One region of the Nonomuraea sp. AD125B genome, then DNA from elsewhere that is predicted to be linked to it. Evidence: riboswitches for the same ligand, from Rfam matches in the RefSeq annotation. Region 1 holds a riboswitch; each other region holds the start of a gene.
What was found. A riboswitch is a leader RNA that binds a small molecule or an ion and turns the genes downstream of it on or off. The one in region 1 is predicted to bind cobalamin.
Positions count from the first base shown of each region.

Region 1 (4,584 bases):
GTCGGGGATGCCGGGCACGTCCTGGACCGAGCCGTCGGCGCGCTTGATCGCGTCGCGCATCTCCTGCGTCCACAGCCCGCGCTCCCGCAGGTCGGCCACCAGATAGCGGTTGACCTGCAGGAACTCGCCGGACAGGGTCTCGCGCTTGAACACGTTGGACACCTGCGGCTCGATGCACTCGTAGCAGCCGGCGATGGAGGCGATGGTGGCGGTCGGCGCGATGGCGACCATGAGGGAGTTGCGCAGCCCGGTCCGCGCGATCTTGGCGCGCACCGCGTCCCAGCGGGGCGTGGCCGGCAGGTAGTGGTCGGGGTGCAGCACGCCGCCGGCCGCGCGGGTGTCGGCGTAGGAGGGGTGCCGGCCGCGCTCGGCGGCCAGGTCGGCCGAGGTGTCGTACGCGGTGAGCGCGATCTCCTCGGCGATCCTGGTGGACAGCTCCAGCGCCCGCGGCGAGTCGAAGGGCAGCCGCAGCGCGAAGAACACGTCGGCGAGCCCCATGACGCCGAGCCCGATGGGCCGCCAGCGCCGGTTGGCCGCCTCGGCCTCGGGCGTCGGGTAGAAGCCGAGGTCGATGGTCCGGTCGAGGAAGCGCACGGCGGTGCGTACGGTGCCGCGCAGCCGTTCCCAGTCCAGGTCGCCCTCCGCCAGGTGGGCGGCCAGGTTGACCGAGCCCAGGTTGCAGACGGCGGTCTCGCCGTCGCTGGTGACCTCCAGGATCTCGGTGCACAGGTTCGACAGGTGGATGACGTTGCCGGGGCGGGCGGTCTGGTTGGAGGTGCGGTTGGCGGCGTCCTTGAAGGTCATCCAGCCGTTGCCGGTCTGGGCGAGGGTGCGCATCATCCGGCCGTAGAGGGTGCGGGCGGGGATCTGCCGGACGAAGCGGCCGGCCGCCTCGTACGCGCGGTAGGCCGCGGTGAACTCCTCGCCGTACAGGTCGGTGAGGTCGGGCGTCTCCTTCGGGTCGAACAGCGACCAGACCTCGTCGGCCTCGACCCGGCGCATGAACTCGTCCGGCACCCAGTTGGCCAGGTTGAGATTGTGGGTGCGGCGGGCGTCCTCGCCGGTGTTGTCGCGCAGCTCCAGGAACTCCTCGACGTCGGCGTGCCAGGTCTCCAGGTAGACGCAGGCCGCGCCCTTGCGCCGGCCGCCCTGGTTGACCGCCGCCACCGAGGAGTCGAGGGTGCGCAGCCACGGGACGATGCCGTTGGAGTGGCCGTTGGTGCCGCGGATCAGCGAGCCGCGCGAGCGGACCCTGGTCCAGGAGATGCCGATGCCGCCGGCGTACTTGGACAGGCGGGCGACCTGGCCGTAGCGCTCGTAGATGGCCTCCAGCTCGTCGCGCGGCGAGTCGAGCAGGAAGCACGACGACAGCTGCGGACGCCGGCTGCCGGAGTTGAACAGCGTGGGCGAGCTGGGCAGGTACGACAGCGTCGACATCAGCCGGTACAGCTCGGCCGCCTCCGCCACGGTCTCGGCGAGCCCGCAGGCGACGCGCAGGAAGAAGTGCTGCGGCCGCTCCAGCACCGCCCGGGTCTCGGGGTGACGCAGCAGGTAACGGTCGTGGACGGTGCGCAGGCCGAAATACTCGAAACGGTCGTCGGCCGCCGGGTCGACGAGGGCGTCCAGCTCGGCGGCGTGCTCGGCGACGAACGCGGCCAGCCGGTCCTGGAGCAGCCCGGCCGCGTGGCAGGCGGCCACCGACTCGGAGAAGGCGCGCACTCCCTGCCCGGCCGCCTCCTCGGCGATCTCCTCGGCCAGCAGCCGGGCGGCGACCCGTGAGTTCTCCGGGTCCGTGATCACCCGGGCGGCGGCCTCCTCGATGGCCAGCCGGCGACCGGCCGCGTCCAGGTGCCTGGCGGCCTCGACGGTCTGCGTCACGTGCTCTCCTCGCGAGCTCATTCCCGGGGAAGGGCACGCCAGAGCCACGCGGGCAGGCCACGTCGCCCCGCCGGCCCTCCCTCGGGGCCATGGACGGTCACGTCGCGGGCAGGTCTTCGGGCTCGCGGGCACGCCTCATCGGCTCCTACTGGCCGTCGCTTCCCGGATCACTCCAGTGCTCATGACGGCGGTCGTTCCCGCTCACCGCTGCGGGGCAGCCCCGGAATCGCACCGGGTTCCCTTTCACTCCGCCCCGAGGGGCGAACCAGCGACGACCTGGATCCTACATCTAGTGGCCGTTCCCGCAACTGCCCCTACAGGTTGTGGCTCGCGCCGAGTTGATCAGCCCCAGGTCATGGAGCACGGCCCGGGTGCGCTCGACCTCGGAGGCCAGCCACAGCACGAAGTCGTCGCCGCCGAGCGGGATCGAGACCCAGCCGGCGGCGCGGCAGGCGGCCAGCCAGCGGGTGGAGGAGGTCGCCTCCTCGCACATGCGCACGGCCGCGTCGCGGCTCTCGTCCGGCATCTCTTCGGGACCGAAGGCGGCGGTCCAGTCGGTGAAGTCGACCCGTACGCCGGACTCCAGCAGCGTCGGCGCGTCCACTTCGGGCACCCGGTGGGCGCACGAGACCGCGAGCGCCCGGAGCCGGCCGCGGGCGAGGCCCTCCCGCCAGTCGGCGAGCGCCCCGGTGGCCGCCGCGGCCTTGCCGGACAGCAGGGCGGTCACGACCTCCTGGCTGCCGGGATAGCCGGTGTAGTCGACCTGACGGGCGTCGGCGCCGATACCCTTGGCGATCAGGCCGAACAGCAGGTGGTCGGGCGCGCCCTGCGGGCCGCCGGCCAGCGGCGTGGCGCCGGGCCTGGCCAGCAACTGGGCGGCGAAGCCCTCGAAGTCCTTGAAGCGGGAGTCGCCGGGCACGACCACGACCTCGACGTCGCCGGCCAGCCGGGCGAGGGGGGTGGCCAGGTCGAGCAGGGTCTGACCGTTGTTGAGCTCGGCGGCGGTCATCGCGGACAGGCCGCTCACGGTGACCTTGGTGCCGGTGCCGGTCTCGTACCCGGCGGCGCGGGCCGCGCCGGCGAGCGCCCGCCCGACCTCGCTCCAGCGGCGGGCGGCCGGGTTGATGACGAACCGCGCCCGCAGCCCCGATCGGCCGGGGCCGCCGCCGGCCTGCCAGGCGCCGCAGCCGCCGAGCACCGCCGTGCCGGACGCGGCCAGCAGGCTTGCCAGGAAACGTCGACGGCGCATGTGTCTCTCCCCCGAAGCTCCGCGAATCCCCCTTACCTACAGTTATTCACACATTACGCAGAGATACACATATAGGCGACACATCCCACCAGCCGAAATTTGGTGAAATGTCGCTTTTTAGGCGGAAGTGGAATGATCGATTTTCCGGGCCACGCCCGCCATGAGCGACGACGGCAGCGCCCAATCGCCCACGAGTTTCGGCCGGTCCGGCCGCCAGTCGACGGCCTGAACCAGTCCGGGCGGATCAAGGGAGAACTCGCCGAAGAAGCGCCGGATCTCGGACGGCCGCCGGTCCGCTCCCCCGCTCCCGGACGAGCCCCGGTAGCCGCGGGGGACCTCCTCGTCCCCCAGCCGTCCCATCGTGGTGGCGTGGCTGATCACCAGGAAGCTGCCGGGGACGACCCGCTCGCGCAGCCGGGCCACGGCCCGCCCCGGCTGGGCGGAGTCGGGCAGGAAGTGCAGGATCGACACCAGCAGGACGGCGACCGGCCGGTCCAGGTCGAGGAAGTCACCGGCCTTGGCCAGCACGTCGTCGGCGTCCAGCAGGTCGGCCTCGACGCAGACGGCCCTGCCCACGTTCGTGAGCAGGGCCTTGGCGTGGGCGGCCACGACGGGGTCGTGGTCGACGTAGACGACCCGGGCGCCGGGCGCCACCTCGTGCGCGCTGCCCTGGGTCGGCAGCCCGCTGCCCAGGTCGATGAACTGGTCGATCCCGGCGGCGGCGACGTAGCGCACGGCACGCTGCAGGAAGGCCCGGTTCGCGCGGGCCAGCGGGACCGCCTCCGGGACCAGCTCGGCGAGCTGCTCGATGGCCAGGCGGTCGACCGCGAAGTTGTCCGTCCCGCCGAGCATGTAGTCGTACATGCGTGCGAGATTGGGCCGTTGCTGGTCGAACTGCCGCACGTATCGAATTTATGCTGTCCGGCCCCAGATAACACTACCCAGAGCGAAATGTGGCTTAATTGGAGTCAATTACTCAACAGTAACGCTCTTGGCTAGATTGCGCGGCTTGTCGACGTCCCGGTCCAGCGCGACCGCGGCGTGGTAGGCGAGGAGCTGGAGCGGGATGGTGAGCAGGATCGGGTCCAGCTCGACCTCGTTCTTCGGGATCACGATGACGTCGTCGGCCAGCTTGGTGTCCGGCTCCCGGTGGCCGACCATGAGCACCTGGCCGCCGCGGGTGCGGATCTCGCCGAGCGTGGTGAGGTTCTTGTCCAGCAGCTCGTCGTCGGGGACGATCGCGACCGTCGGCATCTCGGGGCCGATCAGCGCGAGCGGGCCGTGCTTGAGCTCGCTCGCCGGGTAGGCCTCGGCGTGCACGTACGAGATCTCCTTGAGCTTCTGCGCGCCCTCCCTGGCCACCGGGTAGCCGCGCACCCGCCCGACGAACATCATGCTCGGGTGGCCGGCGTACTTGCGGGCCAGCTCGGCGATCTTGTCGCCCTGGGTGAGGATCT
Region 1 covers NZ_JBGLOU010000006.1:422,641-427,224, reverse strand. The annotation lists gene ACBR40_RS18880 (ribonucleoside-diphosphate reductase subunit alpha) at 1-1,878, opposite strand, end outside; cobalamin riboswitch at 1,968-2,163, opposite strand; gene ACBR40_RS18875 (Bug family tripartite tricarboxylate transporter substrate binding protein) at 2,168-3,127, opposite strand; gene ACBR40_RS18870 (SAM-dependent methyltransferase) at 3,245-4,030, opposite strand; gene glmS (glutamine--fructose-6-phosphate transaminase (isomerizing)) at 4,100-4,584, opposite strand, start outside.

Region 2 (4,584 bases), on a different contig from region 1:
ACGTCGCCCGGCGCGCCGGCGTGCGGTTCATCGGCGCCGCCGACCTGCCCGGCCTGCGCGACCCCGGCCGCACGACCTACGTCTTCGACGTCCGCTCGGCGGCCGAGTTCGCGGCCGGGCACCTCGACGGCTCCCGGCACGCGCCCGGCGGGCAGCTCGTGCAGGAGACCGACCACTACGCGCCGGTGCGCGGCGCCCGTATCGTCGTCGTGGACGACGACGGGGTCCGGGCCGCGATGACCGGGTCGTGGCTCGCCCAGATGGGCTGGGAGACCTGGGCGATCAGCCCCGCCGCCCCCGGGGACCTCACCCGGCGGGGCGACCTCGACGATCCCCTCCCGGAGCCGCCGCAGGGCGCCACCGTCGACGCCGCGACCCTGCGCGCCTGGCTGGCCGCCGACGGGGCCTCCACCGTCGTCATCGACGTCGCGCCCAGCCGGGACTACGCCGCCGGGCACATCCCCGGCGCCTGGTACGCCATCCGGTCACGGCTGGCCGCCGCGCTCGCCGCGACCGGCCCGGCTGACCGGTTCGTCGTCACCTGCCCGGACGGCGTGCTGGCGCGTTTCGCCGCGGCGGACCTGCGCCGGCTCACCCCTGCGCCGGTGTTCGGCCTGGACGGCGGCACGGCCGCCTGGCGCGGACCGGTCGAGTCGGATCCGGGGCGCTACGCGGTCGAGCCGGTTGATCGGTACCGGCGGCCGTACGAGGGGACCGACAACGCCAGGACGGCGATGGAGGCGTACCTCACGTGGGAGTACGGCCTGGTGGAGCAGCTTGAGCGGGACGGCACCCACCACTTCCGCGTGGTCTGATGGCACACTGGACGCGGATCGCCCGCCGCGCCGATCACTCCGTCTCCCCCCACGGCGGCCAGATCGTGGAGGACGACAGCCATGACCGCGGCCGGGTGGCAGGGGACGACTATGCTGCGGCCGGGCTGGCTCGCCTTCAGCGGCGAGGTCGGCGCCACCGAGCCGCACGCGCACGCCGCCCTCCAGGTCCTCATCGTGACCGCCGGGACGGTGGAGCTGGCCGACGCCCACCACATCCGCCGCCGGGTGCGGGCGGCGATCATTCCGCCGCGCGCCAGGCACGCCGTGCGCGGCGGCCCCGGCGCCCGCGCCGACATGCTCTATCTCGATCCGGCCGGCGGCGCGGGCCGCCACCTGCTCACCGCTGCGGCCTGGCCGGGCCGCGACCGGGTCGGCGCCTGGGTGGACGCGGCGCACGCCCTGGTGCCGGCCGGCGACGAGTCCCGCGATCCGGCCGCGCTCGTACGTGCCTGGACGGCCCCGGTCCCGGGCCCGCGCCACCCGGCGCTGCGGAGAGCGCTGGAGCTGCTGCCGGAGCTGCTGGCCGGCCCCGTCCGGCTCACCGACCTGGCCGGCGCCGTCCACCTGTCGGCCAGCCGCCTCGGCCATCTGTTCACCGCCGAGCTCGCCCTGCCCTACCCGGTCTACGTGCGCTGGGCCCGGCTGCGCCGCGCCATCGAGCTGGCCCGCGACAGCGCCACGCTGACCGAGGCCGCGCACGGCGCGGGTTTCGCCGACGGCTCCCACCTGACCCGGGTCTGCCACGAGATGTTCGGCCTGGCCCCCTCCCAGCTCATCCACCTCGTGCGGGCGGTAAGACAGCGGATCCGTCCAAGCCCCGGACGGCCGGCCGCCGCGAGGCTGATCGGCATGCACCGCACAGTCATCCGTTATGGATATGTCCCGTTCATGCTGCTCGGCGTCAACGGCGCCGCCATCGCGCTGGCCGCCTCCGGCGCCTCCAAGCTCTGGCTGGTCGGCCTGCTGCCGGCCGCGATCGGCTGCTCCTTCGCGGCCGAACGCGCCCTGCCGTACGAGGCCGAATGGAACAGCCCGGCCGGGGACGGCGCCCGCGACGTCGCCCACGCGGCGGTCAACGAGCTGCTGCTGCTCGTCAGCGTCGGCGTCATCCCGCTGCTGGCGGCCACCGTCACGGTCGCCGACCTGTGGCCGCGTTCATGGCCCTTCGCGCTGCAGGTCCTGGCCGCCGTCCTGATCGCCGACCTCGGCATCACCCTGACGCACTACGCGAGCCACAAGATCGGCGTGCTGTGGCGCTTCCACGCCGTCCACCACTCCGTCAAGCGCTTCTACGGCTTCAACGGGCTGATGAAGCACCCCCTGCACCAGACCGTGGAGATGGGCGCCGGCGTCGCCCCGCTCATCCTCGTCGGCCTGCCGGTCGATGTCGCCTCCGCCCTGGCCGTCGCCGTCGCCGTGCAACTGCTGCTCCAGCACTCCAACGCCGACTACCGCGTCGGCCCGCTCACGTACGTGCTCGCGCTCAACGAGGGCCACCGCTTCCACCATCTCAAGTGGGCCGGGATCGGCGACGTCAACTTCGGCCTGTTCACCCTGACCTGGGATCACCTGCTCGGCACCTTCTCCTACGACCCCGCCCGCCGCTTCACCTCCGACCAGCTCGGCATGGCGGCCAAGCCCGACTACCCCACCGCGTACCTCGCCCAGCTCGCCGAGCCCTTCCGTGCCTCCGGCGCCTGCCACGCCGACCTGCCCGCCCCGGGGACGCATTGACGCGAACGGGAGAAAAGGATACGTTCCGGGAGATTTCACGGTTGTCCAAGGGAAATCCGGTGAGATGCCGGTGCGGACGCGCCACTGTATCCGGGACGTTGATCCCGGGAGCCAGGTCGCTTGGCGACCGTGACCTCGCAACATGGGACGCGTCACCCTGAGGAGGCTCACATGAGCGGGTTGTCCAGCCCGTCGTCCGTTCCGTCGTCCATTCCCTTCCCGCGCCTGCGGCCCTGGCTGCTGGCCGTGCCCGTGCTGTTGCTCGTGGCGTACCTCGTCCTGATGGACAACGGCGCCATCTCCCAGACGGGAGCATTCCTGCACGAACTCATGCACGACGGGCGGCATCTGCTCGGCGTGCCCTGCCACTAGGGGGCGGGGTGGTACGCACTCTCCTGGTCAGGGGCCTGCTCATGGGGCTGCTGGCCGGACTCGTCGCGGGCGGCTTCGCCTTCGTCTTCGGCGAGCCTCGCGTGGATGACGCGATCGCCCTGGAGGAGGCGGCCGCCGGGACGGCCGCGCACGACCACGCCGCCGAGGAGGCGGCGCACGACCACACCGCCGGGGAGGCGGCGCACGACCACGGCGAAGGGGCCGCGGTCAGCAGGCCGGCGCAGAAGGCCGCGCTCTTCCTGGCCACCGGGCTCTACGGGCTGGCCGTCGGCGGCGTGTTCGCCCTGGTGTTCGCGGGCCTGCGCGGGCGGGTCGGGCCGCGTTCGGACGGGCGGCTGGCGCTGGCCGCCGCCGGGACGGCGTTCGGCGCGGTCATCCTGGTTCCCTTCGTGAAATATCCGGCCAACCCACCGGCGGTGGGCGACCCGGAGACCATCGACAGCCGCACCCTGCTCTACGTGGTGATGATCCTCGTGGGGCTGGCCGCGACGGCGATCGCGGTGGCCACGGCCCGCCGGGTCACCACCGGGGACGACTGGGCACGGTGGGTGGCGGCGGTGGCCGCCTTCCTCGTGCCCGTGGCCGCCGCCTGGTGGCTGCTGCCGGCGGTCGACGAGGTGCCCGACGGCTTCCCGGCCACGCTGCTGTGGCAGTTCAGGCTCGCCTCGCTCGGCACCCAGCTCGTCTTCTGGACGGCGTTCGGCGTGCTGTTCGGCTGGGCGAGCGACCGGGTGGCGCGGCGCGCGGCGGCTCCCGCGCCCCTCGCCGTGCCGGGCTGAGCGGGTGCTGTTCGTCCGGCACGCCACGACGCCGGGCATGCGGGCCGCGTGCTTCCCCCGCGAGGAGGACGACGCCGACGAGGCGAGCCTGGCCAGGGCCGCCGCGCTGGGGTTCGCCGCGCTCCCCGCGTGGGTGGCCCCGGCCAGGGCCGCCCGGCGGACCGCCGCCGCTCTGGGGCTGGAGCCACGTGAGGCTCCGGCCCTGCGGGAGGCGGACTGCGGGCGGTGGCGCGGCCTGCCGTACGAGCGGGTGGCGCGGGAGGAGCCGGAGGCGCTGGCGAGCTGGCTGACCGACCCGGACGCCGCCCCGCACGGCGGCGAGTCCCTGGCCGCGCTCGCCGTCCGGGTCGCCGGCTGGCTCGAAGCGGCACGGGACGAGCCCGAGGCGGTCGCCGTCTGCGACGCCGGCGCCATCCGGGCGGCGCTCGGTCACGCCCTCGGGCTGGGCCCGCGGGCCACCGCCCGTTTCGATGTGGCGCCCCTGTCCACCACCGAGCTGGTCGTCACGCGCGACGGCTGGCGGGTGGCCCATGTCAACCGGAAGGTCTGGAAGTCTTGATCGTCACCTATCCGTTCAGCGCCGTCGTCGGCCTCGACGACCTGAAGCTGGCGCTGGTGCTGAACGCGGTCTCACCCCGGGTGGGCGGGGTGCTCGTACGCGGGGAGAAGGGAACGGCGAAGTCCACGATCGTACGGGCGCTGGCCGCCCAGCTCCCCTCGGTGGCCGTGGTGCCGGGGTGCCGGTTCGCCTGCGATCCGGCCGCGCCCGACCCCGGCTGCCCGGACGGGCCGCACGAGCCGGGGGCCGAGGGCGTGGAACGTCCGGCGGCCCTGGTGGAGCT
Region 2 covers NZ_JBGLOU010000002.1:277,754-282,337, forward strand. The annotation lists gene ACBR40_RS06175 (rhodanese-like domain-containing protein) at 1-815, shown strand, start outside; gene ACBR40_RS06180 (sterol desaturase family protein) at 897-2,570, shown strand; cobalamin riboswitch at 2,575-2,713, shown strand; gene ACBR40_RS06185 (CbtB-domain containing protein) at 2,742-2,942, shown strand; gene ACBR40_RS06190 (CbtA family protein) at 2,951-3,742, shown strand; gene ACBR40_RS06195 (histidine phosphatase family protein) at 3,747-4,301, shown strand; gene ACBR40_RS06200 (VWA domain-containing protein) at 4,298-4,584, shown strand, end outside.
Region 2: linked by a shared signal. The riboswitch ahead of ACBR40_RS06185 (CbtB-domain containing protein) and the one ahead of ACBR40_RS18880 (ribonucleoside-diphosphate reductase subunit alpha) in region 1 are both predicted to bind cobalamin.

Region 3 (4,584 bases), on a different contig from region 1:
GCGATCGAACGGGCGATGCTGCGGCCGTGCCGGGCGGCGTGGTAGGCGATCACGTCGGCCTCGCCGATCAGCCGGGCCGTCTTGACCGTGACCAGCTCGGGGTCACCGGGACCGAGGCCGACCCCGTACAGGCGTCCTGTCAACGTCGTCTACTCCGTCTCATCCGCGATGGCGTTGACCGCCGCCGCCGTCATGGCACTGCCGCCGCGGCGGCCGTGCACCACCAGGTACTCCAGGTCGCTGCCGGCCAGCGCCTGCTTGGACTCGGCCGCGCCGATGAAGCCGACCGGGATGCCGAGCACGGCCGCCGGGCATCCCGCCCCCTCGGCGACCAGCTCCAGGAGGCGGAACAGCGCGGTCGGCGCGTTGCCGATCGCCACCACCGCGCCCTCCAGGCGGTCGCGCCACAGCTCAAGGGCGGCGGCGCTGCGGGTGGTGCCGAGCCGTTCGGCCAGCTCGGGCACGCGCGGGTCGCCCAGCGTGCAGAGCACCTCGTTGCCGGCGGGCAGCCTGCGCCTGGTCACGCCCGAGGCGACCATCATGGCGTCGCACAGCACGGGCGCGCCGCCGCGCAGCGCCTCGCGGGCCCGGACGACCGCCCCGGGCGACCAGGCCAGGTCGTCGACGAGGTCGGTCATGCCGCAGGCGTGGATCATGCGCACCGCCACCTGGGCCACCTCGGGCGGCAGGCCCGTGAGGTCGGTCTCGGCGCGGATGGTCGCGAACGAGCGCCGGTAGATCTCGGCGCCGTCGCGGATGTAGTCGCTCAAGGGTGGCGTTCCTCGTATCCGTTCGTGGTCGCGATCAGCTGGACGACCGGGCCGCGCGGCAGGCCGCAGCGGCGCTCGCAGCCCGCCCAGTGGACGGGGGTGGCGGGGGCGCGGTCCAGGCCCTCCACCCAGCGCCGGGCGTCCGCCCGTACGTCGGCGAGGGCCTTGGCGCAGCCGGGACGGCCGGTGCAGGCGGTGACGCCGGCCCAGGGGGAATCAGGGTCGGTGACGAGCCCCATGCCGTCGAGCGCCTTCCCGGCCCGGTCCGCCTCGGCGGGGGAGAGGTCCGGCAGCACGACGGTCCGCCAGGGCGTCAACCGCACGGCGTGACCGGTGTCCGCGAGCGCCAGGGCCTGGCCGGACGTCAACCGCCCAAGCGGCACGACGGCCTCGACGGCCACCCGCCCGTCCCGCTGCACCATCCGGCCCGCCGCTGGCCTGCCTGCACGGGGCGACGGGAGGCGGTCGGGACCGGGCAGCCGACGGGCCGGGGCTAGAACAGGAGGATTCGCGCCGCCGCCCAGGCGGGCCAGGTCCGGGACGGGCGGGTTTGCGCCGCCGCTCGGGCGGGCCGGGGCCGAGAGGGGCTGGTTCGCGTCGTCGGGCAGGCGGGCCGAGTCCGGGACGGGCTGGTACGCGCCGCCGCGCAGGCGGGCGGCGATTCGGGCCGGGCCGTCGTCCAGCTCGCGGACGCGCCAGGCGCGGTCATCGCCGGAGGGCAGCTCGTCGAGGAACGCCTCGGCGGCGTCGATCATGAGCGCGATCGCCGCGTCCGGCCCGGCGGTCAGTCCGGTGTCAGTTCCGGCGAGGAGCAGTCTCCCGGCCGCCGCGTGCGAGACGTCCGCGCCGAGCGCCGTCGCCGCATACGTGACGTCCGAGACGCCCGCGCCGAGCGCCGGCGTCGCATCCGAGGTGTCCGTGCCGAGCGCCGTCGCCGCGTACGTGACGTCCGCGCCGAGCCCGGCCACATCCCCCGTGCCGTCGTCCAGGGCGAACAGGAAGCGTCCCGGTAAGCCGGCCAGCCGTGGCCGCGCGCACAGGGCCAGGTCGAGGGCGTGGGCCATGGCCAGCACGTCCACCAGCCCGTCCGGGCCGCGTCCGCTCAGCGGTGAGGCCACGATGTTGCGGACCCGCTCGTGCGCGGGCGACGGCAGCAGCCCGGCCGTCGCGATCCGCCGGGCGAAGACGTCCGGCGATCGCAGGCCCCGCACCTGGACGTTGGCCCGCGACGTGAGCTCGATCACGTCCGCCCCCAGCTCGGCCGCGCAGGCGGCGAGCACGCGGAGCTGCGCGGCCGACACCGCGCCGCCGGGCAGGCGCACGCGGGCGAGCGGGCCGTCGGCGGCCTCGTGCACCTGCAGCGCCCCCGGACAGGCATCGGGACGCGTACGTCCGGGAAATTCACCTACGGGCACGAAGGGATCGTAACGCCACTTCTGAGGCGGGTCGCTCCTGCCGTAAGCTTCGGCGTAGGCGATGGCAAAGGGAGGAAGCCGGTGCGAATCCGGCGCGGTCCCGCCACTGTGACCGGGGAGCGAACCCCACCACAAGGCCACTGTCCGGCGACGGGCGGGAAGGCCGGGGTGAGCGTCGATCCGGGAGCCAGGAGACTCCTGCCGTCGCAACACCCGCGACCGGGGCGAGGACCCCGAGGGAGGAACGCGCCGTGCCTGGCGACAGCCGTACCGTCCTGCTGCTCTCCACCTCCGACACCGACCTGCTGAGCGCCCGCGCCTGCGGCGCGGACTACCGTCTGGGCAATCCGGCCCGGCTGACCGCCGAGGACCTGCCCGGCCTGACGGAGGGGACCGATCTCGTCGTGGTGCGCCTGCTGGGCGGGCGCCGGGCCTGGGAGGAAGGGCTGGACGCGCTGCTGGCCGGGCCGCGCCCCGTCGTGGTGCTGGGCGGCGAGCAGGCGCCCGACGCCGAGCTGATGGAGCTGTCCACGGTCAGCGGCGGGGTGTGCGCCGAGGCGCACGCCTACCTGGCCCACGGCGGGCCGGCCAACCTGGCGCAGCTGCACGGGTTCCTGTCCGACACCGTCCTGCTGACCGGGCACGGGTTCGAGCCGCCCGCCGCCGCGCCCACCTGGGGACGGCTGGAACGCCCTGCCCGCTCCACCGGCGGCCCCGTGGTCGGGGTGCTCTACTACCGGGCGCACCACATGGCGGGCAACACCGCGTTCGTCGAGACACTGTGCGCCGCCGTCGAGGACGCGGGCGGGCAGGCGCTGCCGATCTTCTGCTCGTCCCTGCGCGCGGCCGAGCCGGAGCTGCTCGACACGCTGCGCGCGGCGGACGCGCTGGTCGTCACGGTGCTGGCGGCGGGCGGCTCCCGTCCGGCCACCGCCGGCGCGGGCGGCGACGACGAGGCATGGGACGTCGGCGCGCTGGCCGGGCTCGACGTGCCGATCCTGCAGGGGCTCTGCCTCACCACCACGCGCCAGGCGTGGGAGGAGAACGACGACGGCCTGTCGCCGCTGGACGCCGCCTCCCAGGTGGCGATCCCCGAGTTCGACGGGCGGATCATCACGGTGCCGTTCTCGTTCAAGGAGATCGACCCCGACGGGCTGACCGTCTACGTCGCCGACCCCGAACGGGCCGCCCGGGTGGCGGGCATCGCGGTGCGCCACGGCCTGCTGCGGCACACGCCGCCCGCCGCGCGGCGGCTGGTGGTGATGCTGTCGGCGTACCCGACCAAGCACTCCCGCGTCGGCAACGCCGTCGGGCTGGACACCCCCGCGAGCACCGTACGGCTGCTGGCCCGGCTCGCCGAGGCCGGCTACGACCTGGGCGACGGCTTCCCCGGCGTGGCCGAGCAGGACGGCGACGCGCTCATCCACGCGCTGATCGCCGCCGGCGGCCAGGACCAGGACTGGCTGACCGAGGAGCACCTGGCGGGCAACCCGGTCCGCATCTCAGCCGCCTCCTACGAGCAGTGGTACCGCACCCTGCCCGCGGAGCTGCGGGAGGCGATCGAGCGGCACTGGGGGCCGCCGCCGGGCGAGCTGTTCGTGCACGAGGGCGAGAACGGCACCGACATCGTGCTGGCGGCGCTGCGGGCCGGCAACCTGGTGGTGATGGTGCAGCCGCCGCGCGGCTTCGGCGAGAACCCCATCGCCATCTACCACGACCCCGACCTGCCGCCCAGCCACCACTACCTGGCCGCCTACCGCTGGCTGTCGGCCGAGTTCGGGGCGCACGCCATGGTGCACGTCGGCAAGCACGGCAACCTGGAGTGGCTGCCGGGCAAGTCGGCGGGCCTGTCGGCGGCCTGCGCCACCGACGCCGCCATCGGCGACCTGCCGCTGATCTACCCGTTCCTCGTCAACGACCCGGGGGAGGGCACGCAGGCCAAGCGGCGCGCGCACGCCGTGCTCGTGGACCACCTGGTGCCGCCGATGGCCCGCGCCGACACCTACGGCGACATCGCCCGGCTGGAGCAGCTGCTGGACGAGCACGCCACGATCGCCGCGATGGACCCGGCCAAGCTGCCCGCGATCCGGGCGCAGATCTGGACGCTGATCCAGGCCGCGCGGCTGGACCACGACCTGGGGCTGGCCGACCGGCCGCACGACAGCGAGTTCGACGACCTCATCCTGCACGTGGACGGCTGGCTGTGCGAGGTGAAGGACGTCCAGATCCGCGACGGCCTGCACGTGCTCGGCCAGGCGCCGACCGGGCAGGTACGCGTCGACCTGGTGCTGGCGATGCTGCGCGCCCGTCAGATGTGGGCGGGCCGGGAGACCCTGCCCGGCCTGCGCGAGGCCCTCGGCCTGGCGGAGGACGGCACGGCGGGGCTGGGCGAGGTGGAC
Region 3 covers NZ_JBGLOU010000002.1:287,676-292,259, reverse strand. The annotation lists gene cobJ (precorrin-3B C(17)-methyltransferase) at 1-143, opposite strand, end outside; gene ACBR40_RS06225 (precorrin-8X methylmutase) at 150-770, opposite strand; gene cobG (precorrin-3B synthase) at 767-2,185, opposite strand; cobalamin riboswitch at 2,196-2,403, shown strand; gene cobN (cobaltochelatase subunit CobN) at 2,437-4,584, shown strand, end outside.
Region 3: linked by a shared signal. The riboswitch ahead of cobN (cobaltochelatase subunit CobN) and the one ahead of ACBR40_RS18880 (ribonucleoside-diphosphate reductase subunit alpha) in region 1 are both predicted to bind cobalamin.